Regions from separate parts of the Allobosea sp. 05T438 genome, predicted to be linked through region 3. Evidence: predicted binding sites of a transcription regulator. Region 3 holds the regulator's gene; each other region holds the start of a gene.

Region 1 (3,255 bases), on a different contig from region 3:
CTGAGCGAGATCGTCCCGACCCGGCTCCGCCGGGGTTTGAAAACTGGCTCGTACGCCCGGTCATCGCGCCGGGCGTGCTGCATCGAGGGGAGCCGATGTCGGTTTCGGATGTCTACCCTGCGGAAATCCTGAAGGGCTTCGCCGTCGCGCTGCTCGAAGCGGCCGGGGCGCCGCCCGACAATGCGGCCCTGGTGGCCGAAGCTCTCGTCGACGCGGATATCGAGGGACTGGCCTCGCACGGCTTGCTGCATCTGCCGATGTATCTGGACCGGATCGCAGGAGGCTCCGTCGATCCGTGCGCGAGGGGCGAGATCGTCGCGGATCTGGGCTCGCGCCTGACGATCGATGCCGGGAACGGGCTGGGGCAGGTCACGGCCGAGCGGGCCTGCGAGATCGCGACGGCGCGAGCCGCCGCGCATGGCCTTGCGATGGTGGCAGTCCGCAACGCCTTCCATTTCGGCGCCGCCGGCCGCTTCGCGCGGAAGATCGCGCTGACCGGACAGATCGGCATCGTCATGGCCAATACGCGGCCGATGCTGCCCGCGCCCGGCGGTGTCGAAGCCGTCGTCGGCAACAACCCGCTGGCGATCGCGGTCCCGACCGGCGGCGAGCCCATCGCGCTGGATTTCGCGATGAGCGCCGGCGCGATGGGCAAGATCAGGCTGGCCGCAAGCAAGGGCGAGCCGATTCCGGAAGGCTGGGCGCAAACGGCACAAGGCGAGCCGACACGGGACGCATTCGAGGCGCTGCGGGGTACGCTCCTGCCTGCCGCGGGGGCCAAGGGCTTTGGGCTCGCCGTCATGATCGATCTTCTGGCTGGCGGCTTGTCGGCCGGCGCCATCGGCGAGGCCGTGCAGCCGCTCTACGGCGATGCCGCCCGCCCCTATGCAAGCGCGAACCTGTTCATGGCGATCCAGATCGAAGGAATGCGGCCGATTGCGGAATTCGAGGCGGCGGCTTCCGGATTTTCCGATCGGATCCGGAGCTCGCGGACAGCTCCCGGGGGACGCCCCGTACGGCTTCCGGGCGATCGCGCGGCGCAAGCGCGGAGCCGTTTCGACGGTTTCTGCGCTCTGGGAGCGGAAACGCTCGAGGCACTCAAAAGCCGCGCTCGCCGCCTCGGCGTCACGATCCCCGTCGCGCTCGCGGACGACGGCAAAGGCCGATCAAATCACGACCCGCACTGATCGCGATCGTGCGCTCCCGGCGCAAAGGCTGTCGCCCGGCCATTCAAGAAAAGAAAAAGAAAAGCGAACGGCTGGCGCGCCATTCCGCTTCAAGCTTCGGCCTTCGGGCCTCTGACCGCCATGAGCATCGCGTAGCCGAGCAGGCTGAACGCAACAATGCCGAGGAGGTTGAGAGCAATGTCGATCATTTTGGCGGCCTGGCGCAACGTAAGGTAAATGATTCCTTACCTGCATCCGCTCGACCGCGCCAGACCCGGCTGCCCGATACTTAGGTCACGCTCTCCGTCGCCAGCTTGAATGCGTAAGCCAGCGCGGCGAAGCTGATCAGGCCCAACATGCTGAAGATATCCATGCCTTCTCCTCGGTGAACAACCGGCAGCATGACTCGCTTCCCCTAAGAACGGGGCCGTTTTTTCCTTAAAATTGTCTGCAACGCCAATGGAAAACAGGCCCCGCCCTGGCGCTGCCGGGCCTTGAGGCCGGGCGATCGACGGCTCCTCAAATCGCGCCGGCCAGTTCGCCAGTTTGATTAAACTGTCACATTCCGGACTTAGGCGGGGGGCCGCAGGCACGAGCCTTGGCGGAGAACCACAATGCGCGCATATCACTGGCTGGCGGCGGTCATCGCCGCGGGCGTAGCGGGAGGGTCCGCCGCTGCGCAGACCGTCTATCCGATCGACCGTGCCGAGATCCTCGAGGGCTCGCGGTTCGACTTCAAGGTCGAATTCCCGAACGCGCCGACCTCCGCCGACGTGAACGTCACCGTCAACGGCAAGCCTGCCGCCGAAATCTTCGGCCGTCCGACCAACTTCATCCAGAGCGAGGAAGGCCAGAAGCACTCGGCGCTGTGGCTGCGCGGCGCTTCGCTGCCGGCCGGCCGCTATGTGGTGGAAGCCACGCAGGGCGGCAACAAGGCGACCGTGAACTGGGATGTCTTCGCCACCGCCCAGCCGCGCCGCGCCAGGAACGTCATCCTGTTCATCGGCGACGGCATGTCGGTCGCCAACCGTACCGCCGCCCGCATCCTCTCCAAGGGCTGGAAGGAAGGCAAATATGACGGCGAGCTCGCCATGGACGACATGTCCAACATGGCGCTGATCTCGACCTCCGGCACCGACTCGATCGTCACCGACAGCGCCAATGCCGCCCATGCCTACACCACCGGCCACAAATCCTGCGTCAACGCGCTCGGCGTCTACTGCMCCAAGAACGCCCTGACCCTCGACCATCCGAAGGTCGAGACCATTGCCGAGCTCGCCAAGCGCCGCACCGGCATGGCCGTCGGCGTCGTCACCAATTCCGAGATCGAGGACGCGACCCCGGCCTCCATGGTCGCCCACACCCGCCGCCGCTCGGACTTCAACGACATCGTCAAGATGTTCTTCGATGTGAAGCCCGACGTGATCATGGGCGGCGGTTCGCCCAACTTCCTGTCGAAGGCGACGCCGGGCTCCAAGCGCACCGACGAGCAGGACTTCATCGCGAAGTTCAAGGACGCCGGCTACACCCTCGCCACCACCAAGACCGAGATGAACGCGGCCGTCGCCGCGGGCCAGAAGAAGCTGCTCGGCCTCTACAACACCGGCAATATCGACGGCGCCTTCGACTTGCGCCTCACGAAGAAGGGCACGGTCTCGAAATTCCCGGACCAGCCTGATGTCGTCGAGCAGACCAAGGCCGCCATCGACATGCTGAAGGGCAATCCCGACGGCTTCCTGCTGATGGTCGAATCCGCCCGTATCGACAAGTACAGCCACTCGCTCGACTGGGAGCGCTCGGTCTTCGACACGATCATGCTCGACAACGCGGTCAAGGTCGCCAAGGACTTCGCCGGGGACCGCAACGACACGCTGATCATCGTCGTACCCGACCACGCCCATCCGATCTCGATCATCGGCACCTATGACGACGAGCGCCCCGGCCAGCAGCTGCGCGACAAGCTCGGTGTCTACGCCGACTCCGTGCCGCCGAACTACGGCCCGCTCGATGCCGATGGCTATCCCACCAATGTCGACACCTCGCGCCGGCTCGCTGTGGTCTACGGCTCCTATCCCGACACCTGCGACAC
Region 2 (3,255 bases), on a different contig from region 3:
GGCGACTTCTGGCCGTTCAGCGCCGCCTCCAGCTCCTCCGACCAGATGTCGCGGATCTGGACGAGGCTGCCGTAGCGCAGGCCCTTCGAGTTGTCGGTCGGGGTCTTGTTGGTCAGCTCGAGGATCGGCGTCTCGAGATAGGGCTTGTCCTTGTAGAAGCCGGACGCCTTGACCTTCTCATAGGCGGCCTTGGTGATCGGCAGATAGCCCGACTCGGTATGCAGCTTCACCTGACGGTCGACATCCGAGAGGAAGGTGAAGAACTTGGCGACGCCCTTGTACTCGTTCGCCTTCTTGCCGCCCATCACCCACAGCGAGGCGCCGCCGATGATCGAGTTCTGCGGCGCACCCTGCACATCCGGATAATACGGCATCGCCGCATTGCCCCAGTCGAACTTGGCATTCGCCTTGACGTTGCCGAAGAAGCCCGAGGAGGTCAGGAAGATCGGGCACTCGCCCGAGGTGAAGCGGCCTTCGCCGTTGTTGGTGCGGCCGGAATAATCGTAGGTCTTGTCCTTCTGCAGCTCGACCAGATTGGTCCAGTGCTTGAGGAAGGCCGGGCTCTTGTTGAAGTTCAGCACGGCGTCGAAGCCGGCCATGCCGTTGACCTTGGTCGAGAGCGGGATGTTGTGCCAGGCGCCGAACTGCTCGATATTGGCCCAGGTCGCCCAGGCGTTCGAGACGGCGCACTTGTCGTAGCCGGCAGCCTTCAGCTTCTTGGCGGCCTCGAAGGTCTCGGGCCAGGTCTTCGGCGGCTTCGCCGGGTCGAGGCCCGCCTTCTTGAAGGCGTCCTTGTTGTACCACATCACCATCGAGGACGAATTGAACGGCATCGAGAGCATGTCGCCCTTAGCCGTCGAATAATAGCCGGTGATGGCGGGGAGATAGGCGTTCGGATCGAACTTCTCGCCGGCTTCCTTCATCACCTCGTGAACCGGCTTGATCGCGCCCTTGGCCGACATCATCGTGCCGGTGCCGACCTCGAAGACCTGCAGGATGTGCGGCGCCTGGCCGGCGCGGAAAGCGGCGATGCCGGCGTTCAGCGCGTCGGGATAGGAGCCCTTGTAGACCGGGACGACCTTGTAGTCCTTCTGCGAGGCGTTGAAGTCCTCAGCGAGCTTGACCACCACGTCGTTGTTGGCGCCCGTCAGGGCGTGCCACCACTGGATTTCGGTCTGCGCAAGGGCCGGCGAAGCGCCGACGAGCGCGAAGGCGGCGACCGACATCAGGATGCGCGATTTGATGCTCATGGAGTGTCTCCCTTCCGCGGGCGGGCGGGCGCCGCGGTTCTTGTCGTTGGTGCGCAAGCTAGCATGAAGCGCAGGCGACATTTCAATGACAAAACGATGACAGTTTTTGCAAGGCACTTATGGCCGCGGCCCGGCTTGCGCATTCACGCATAAACAGCTGATCTGCGCATCCTGACTCGCCTTTTCCGGACCGCATCATGACGAGCCTCGCCCTTTCCGTCTCAACGACCTTGCCGCAGGATGCCGGTGCCGCCGCGCTGGCCGGCCGCGTCTGGCGCCCCGATCTCGGCGGCCCGGCGGTGGTCACGCTGCGCGACGGGCAGTTCGTCGACATCACCGCCACCTTCCCGACCAGCCGCGACCTCTGCGAGAGCGCCGATCCGGCGGCCGCACTGCGCGCTACGAAAGGCGAGGCACTCGGCTCGCTCGCCGAGATCCTTGCCAACACGCCTGTGGACGGCCGCGATCCGAAGCGCCCCTGGCTGCTGTCGCCGCTCGACCTGCAGGCCGTGAAGGCGGCCGGCGTCACCTTCGCGGTCTCGATGCTGGAGCGCGTCATCGAGGAGAAGGCGCGCGGGAACCCGGCTGCGGCCGCGACCATCCGCGAGGAGATCGGCAAGCTGATCGGCGACGACCTCTCCAAGCTGAAGCCGGGCTCGGCCGAGGCGATGCATCTCAAAGAGGTGCTGATCGCGCAGGGCGCCTGGAGCCAGTATCTCGAAGTCGGCATCGGGCCGGATGCCGAGATCTTCACCAAGGCCCCGGCGATGTCGACGGTCGGCACGGGCACTGACGCCGGCCTGCATCCGGCATCGAGCTGGAACAACCCGGAACCCGAGATCGTCCTGATCGTCGCCTCGGATGGGCGCATCGTCGGCGCCACCCTCGGCAACGACGTCAACCTGCGCGATGTCGAGGGCCGCTCGGCCCTGCTGCTCGGCAAGGCGAAGGACAACAATGCGGCGGCCGCGGTCGGCCCCTTCATCCGCTTCTTCGACGCCGGCTTCACGCTCGATCATGTCCGCAAGACGACAGTGACCCTGACGGTCGAGGGCGAGGACGGCTTCACGCTGGAGGGCTCGTCCTCGATCGCCAAGATCAGCCGCGACCCGGCCGACCTCGCGGCGCAGATGATCGGCCCGCACCATCAGTATCCGGACGGAGCGGCGCTCTACCTCGGCACCATGTTCGCGCCGATCAAGGATCGCGATGCGCCGGGCGGCGGCTTCACCCACAAATACGGGGACATCGTCACCATCGCGGCGCCCGAGCTCGGCAGCCTGGTCAACCGGATGAAGCGCACCGATGCCTGCGAGCCCTGGACCTTCGGCGCCTCGCATCTGATGCGCCATCTGGCGAAACGCGGGCTGCTCTGAGCGCAGTCCGCGACAGACCCGTATGGTCGGGCTTGCCCCGGCCATCCACGTCTTCGCTTCGTCGAAGGCTGTGTTCAAGACGCGTCATGCTCGCCACAAGGACGAGCATGACGCGTTGAGTAGCAGCAGGCTCAGCCGGCCGTAGCCTGGCCCGCCTCCCAGCCGAGGATGGCGCGCTTGCGCGTCAGGCCCCAGTGATAGCCGGTGAGCGCCCCGGACTTGCCGATGACGCGATGGCAAGGCACCACGAAGGAGATCGGGTTCTTGCCGACGGCCATGCCGACGGCCCGCGCCGCGCTCGGCTTGCCGATGTGGTTGGCGACGTCGCCATAGGTCGTCGCGCAGCCGACCGGGATCCGCAGCAGCGTCTCCCAGACCCTGACCTCGAAATCGGTGCCGATCAGCACGACGCGCAGCGGCGTCTCCGCCGACCAGGCCTTGGGCTCGAAGATGCGGCCGGCATAGGGCGCCGTCAGCATGGGATCGTAGCGATAGTCGGCATGGGGCCAGCGGCGCATCATGTCGGCCAGAGCCTCGGCGCGCCCGCCGACGACCTTGCCGCCATCGACGCTGTTCGAAACCCAGCCGAGCCCGGCGAGCCCGCGGTCTGTCACCACGATCAGCGCCTC
Region 3 (3,255 bases):
GCGCCGCCGTCGCTGGGCTGGGCGTCGCTCTGATGCCGCGCTGCTATGTCGCCGACGAGCTGGCTTCCGGCGCGCTTATCAACCCGCTCGGCCTCGGCTTCACCAGTGCGACGGGCTGTTGGCTCACCCTCCCCGTTGGCCGGCCGCAACGGCCCGGCCTCGATGAATTCGTCGGCTGGCTGCGCGCCGAAGCGGCCCGGTTCGACGCCGCCACCCGTGCGCCCGCAGCGGCCTGATCATCGGGCGAAACTTCCGCTCCTGCCCCGCGTTGTCTGGAGCAAGGAGGAGCCATGTTCACCATTCTGCCTGCCCCGGACCATGTCGGCGCCTACCGCCTGTCGCAGACGCTGACCAGTGACGATCTCGATGGGATCATGGCCGATATCGAGGCGAAGCTCGCGCGACACGAGAAGGTCGGCATCCTCGCCGACCTCACCGATTTCACCGATATGACCCTGGCTGCCGCCTGGAAGGATGCGCGCTACAGCCTCGGCAAGCTCTGGGAGCTGCAGCGCTTCCCGCGCGAGGCGGTGATCACCGACAGGGGCTGGCTTGCCGCCTTCGTCGACCTGCTCAACCCAGCGATCCCCTTCGTGACCGTCCGCACCTTCAAGCCGGAGGAGTACGAGACCGCACTGACCTGGGCCGGTGACATCGAGGGCGGGCCAAACGCCTGACCGACAGGAGGACGCCATGACTGCTCACAAACGCAGATGGTCGGCCGATATCACCACCCGGAGCAACGCGCTCGATCTTGAGAAGGCGGTGTTCAAGCAGGGCGATCCGCGACGGATCGCACGTTCGCTGAAGCGGTCGGCTGAACACAGCCGGCTCCGCAAGTCGAGCCCCTATCGCTCGGCGATGTCGATGCTGACTTTCTACATCAACCGCGCCGGCCGGAACCTGCCGGCCGAGCGGCGCAGGACGCTGGAAGCGGCCAAGCACAGCTTGCGCCGCCTCTTCTACCGAGAGGGCTGAGGCTCCCGCCGGACCCTTTCAGGGATCGTCCTGAAGGGGGCTTCTCGCGGGGCGGCCACCCTTGCGGGCCGGATCATGCGATAGCTGCCGCCGCGCCAACACGGCGCGAAATGCGAGCGCGCTGCCGGGTTTCGTCGCCGGCAGCCAGCTTGCGGATGTCCGCCGGCTTCTCCGCATTCTCATGGGATGGGACAGGCCGCCGTTTCGGATGGTTTGCGGCGCCTTGGTCGAGGCCGACATGGGGCAGCCTCCTCAACGATCCTGCTGCACGTGTTGATGCGGGTGTTGCCCTGCTGGTCGGGCTGGCCCGGCCGGCGCTCGCCACCTGGCGCTGCGCATATCGTGCCCGGCATGATCCGGCTCGCCCGGGCCGTTGTCGCTTCGATTGGCCGGCGGGAATGGCGGCATCTTGCTCATGGCGACCTCCTCTGGCTCGCGCTGACTTTCAGGGTCAACGCGAGCGAGCAGGCGAGACTCACCGTAAGCTGCGATGAGGAGGAGAGCTGGAGCGCCGCTCAGCTGCGCGCAAAAGTCTCGTCGAAGGCGTAGCCGGCGCCGCGCACGGTACGCAGCGGGTCCTTGGTATTGGCGGGCGTGATCGCCTTGCGCAGCCGGCCGACATGGACGTCGACGGTGCGCTCGTCGATATAGACGTCGCGGCCCCAGACGGCGTCGAGCAGCTGGGCGCGCGAATAGACGCGGCCGGGCGCCTGCATCAGGAACTCCAGCAGCCTGAACTCGGTCGGGCCGAGATGCAGCTCGCTGCCGGCGCGGCGGACGCGCCGTGTGGTGCGGTCGAGTTCGAGGTCGCCGGCGGCAAGCAGTCCAGCGACATGGCCCGGCTTGGCGCGGCGCAGCAGCGCCTGGATGCGCGCGATCAGCTCCGGCAACGAAAAGGGCTTCACCACATAGTCGTCGGCGCCGGTCGCGAGCCCGCGCACGCGCTCGGTTTCCTCGCCCCGCGCGGTCAGCATGATGATCGGCACGCGCTCGGTGTCGCGCCGCGACCGCAGCCGGCGGCAGAGCTCGATCCCGGAGAGGCCCGGCAGCATCCAGTCGAGCAGCACGAGATCGGGGGTGTGGTCGCGCAGATGAAGCTCCGCATCGTCCCCGCGCGCCACGCTGTCCACCTCGAAGCCCTCGGCTTCGAGATTGTAGCGCAGCAGCAGGGTCAGCGGCTCCTCGTCCTCGACGATCAGGATGCGTGCGGCCATGATTCCTTGCCTCGCCTCAGCTGCCCGTGACCGCCTCGACTTCGATATTGGTCGTGTCGAGCTTCGGCCGATTCACGTCGAGCGAGTCGCCGGTGATGAGGTAATGGATCGTCTCGGCGATGTTGGTGGTGTGGTCGCCGATGCGCTCGATGTTCTTCGCGCAGAACAGGAGATGCGTGCAGAAGGTGATGTTGCGCGGATCCTCCATCATGTAGGTCAGGAGTTCGCGGAACAGCGAGGTGTAGAGCGCATCGATCTCGTCGTCGCGGCGCCAGACCTCGAGCGCCTTCTGCTCATTGCCTGCGGCGTAGGCGTCGAGCACGTCCTTGAGTTGCGCCTGCACGAGGCGGCTGATGTGCTCGAGCCCGACCACGGCGCGGTGCGGCGGCTGGAACTGGCCGGCGATGGCGACGGCGCGCTTGGCGATGTTCTTGGCGAGATCGCCGACGCGTTCGATGTCGGCCGCGATGCGGATCGCCGAGATCAGTTCGCGCAGGTCGTTCGCGAGCGGCTGGCGCCGGGCAATGGTCAGCACCGCCTTCTCTTCGACGTCCCGCTGCAGGTTGTCGAGGCGCTGGTCGGCGGTGATGATCTTCTGGGCGAGGCCGGTGTCGCGGCGCACCAGCGCCACGGTGGAGTCGCCCAGCATGCGCTCGGCCATGCCGCCCATTTCGGCAAGACTGCGGCGGATGCCTTCGAGATCGGTATCGTAGGAGCGGACGATGTGGTCGGTCATGGCGTTATCCTCAAAGCATTTTCAAGCGAAATCGGACCGGTTCGCGCGAAGAAAATGCGACAAACAAAGAACTCTGCCGCGGCTCAGCCGAACCGGCCGGTGACGTAGTCCTGCGTCTGCTTCTTGGCCGGGTTCATGAAGATGGTGTTGGTCGGCGCGAACTCGATGACCTCGCCCAGATACATGAAGGCGGTGTACTGCGAGATGCGTGCAGCCTGCTGCATGTTGTGCGTCACGATGGCGATGGTGAAGTCGCTCTTCAGCTGCTCCAGCAGGTCCTCGATCTTGCCGGTCGAGATCGGGTCGAGCGCGGAGGTCGGCTCGTCG

What was found. The regulator PhoB, encoded in region 3, activates phosphate uptake and scavenging genes when phosphate is short. The targets are predictions, from matches to a motif close to TGTCATNNANCTGTCAT.
Region 1: a site for PhoB is predicted at 1,712-1,728, ahead of AC1DIN_RS23540 (alkaline phosphatase). Genes of this name have one in related genera too.
Region 2: a site for PhoB is predicted at 1,336-1,352, ahead of ugpB (sn-glycerol-3-phosphate ABC transporter substrate-binding protein UgpB). Genes of this name have one in related genera too.

Annotation. Positions count from the first base shown of each region.
Region 1 covers NZ_JBFTKQ010000015.1:102,883-106,137, reverse strand. Annotated here, with positions in the region: gene AC1DIN_RS23550 (amino acid ABC transporter substrate-binding protein) at 1-4, shown strand, start outside; gene AC1DIN_RS23545 (Ldh family oxidoreductase) at 96-1,187, shown strand; gene AC1DIN_RS23540 (alkaline phosphatase) at 1,781-3,255, shown strand, end outside.
Region 2 covers NZ_JBFTKQ010000007.1:208,695-211,949, forward strand. Annotated here, with positions in the region: gene ugpB (sn-glycerol-3-phosphate ABC transporter substrate-binding protein UgpB) at 1-1,244, opposite strand, end outside; gene AC1DIN_RS16585 (fumarylacetoacetate hydrolase family protein) at 1,448-2,626, shown strand; gene AC1DIN_RS16590 (methylated-DNA--[protein]-cysteine S-methyltransferase) at 2,758-3,255, opposite strand, start outside.
Region 3 covers NZ_JBFTKQ010000011.1:167,092-170,346, forward strand. Annotated here, with positions in the region: gene AC1DIN_RS20810 (LysR family transcriptional regulator) at 1-236, shown strand, start outside; gene AC1DIN_RS20815 (SpoIIAA family protein) at 291-677, shown strand; gene AC1DIN_RS20820 (DUF3175 domain-containing protein) at 694-978, shown strand; gene phoB (phosphate regulon transcriptional regulator PhoB) at 1,494-2,192, opposite strand; gene phoU (phosphate signaling complex protein PhoU) at 2,209-2,928, opposite strand; gene pstB (phosphate ABC transporter ATP-binding protein PstB) at 3,012-3,255, opposite strand, start outside.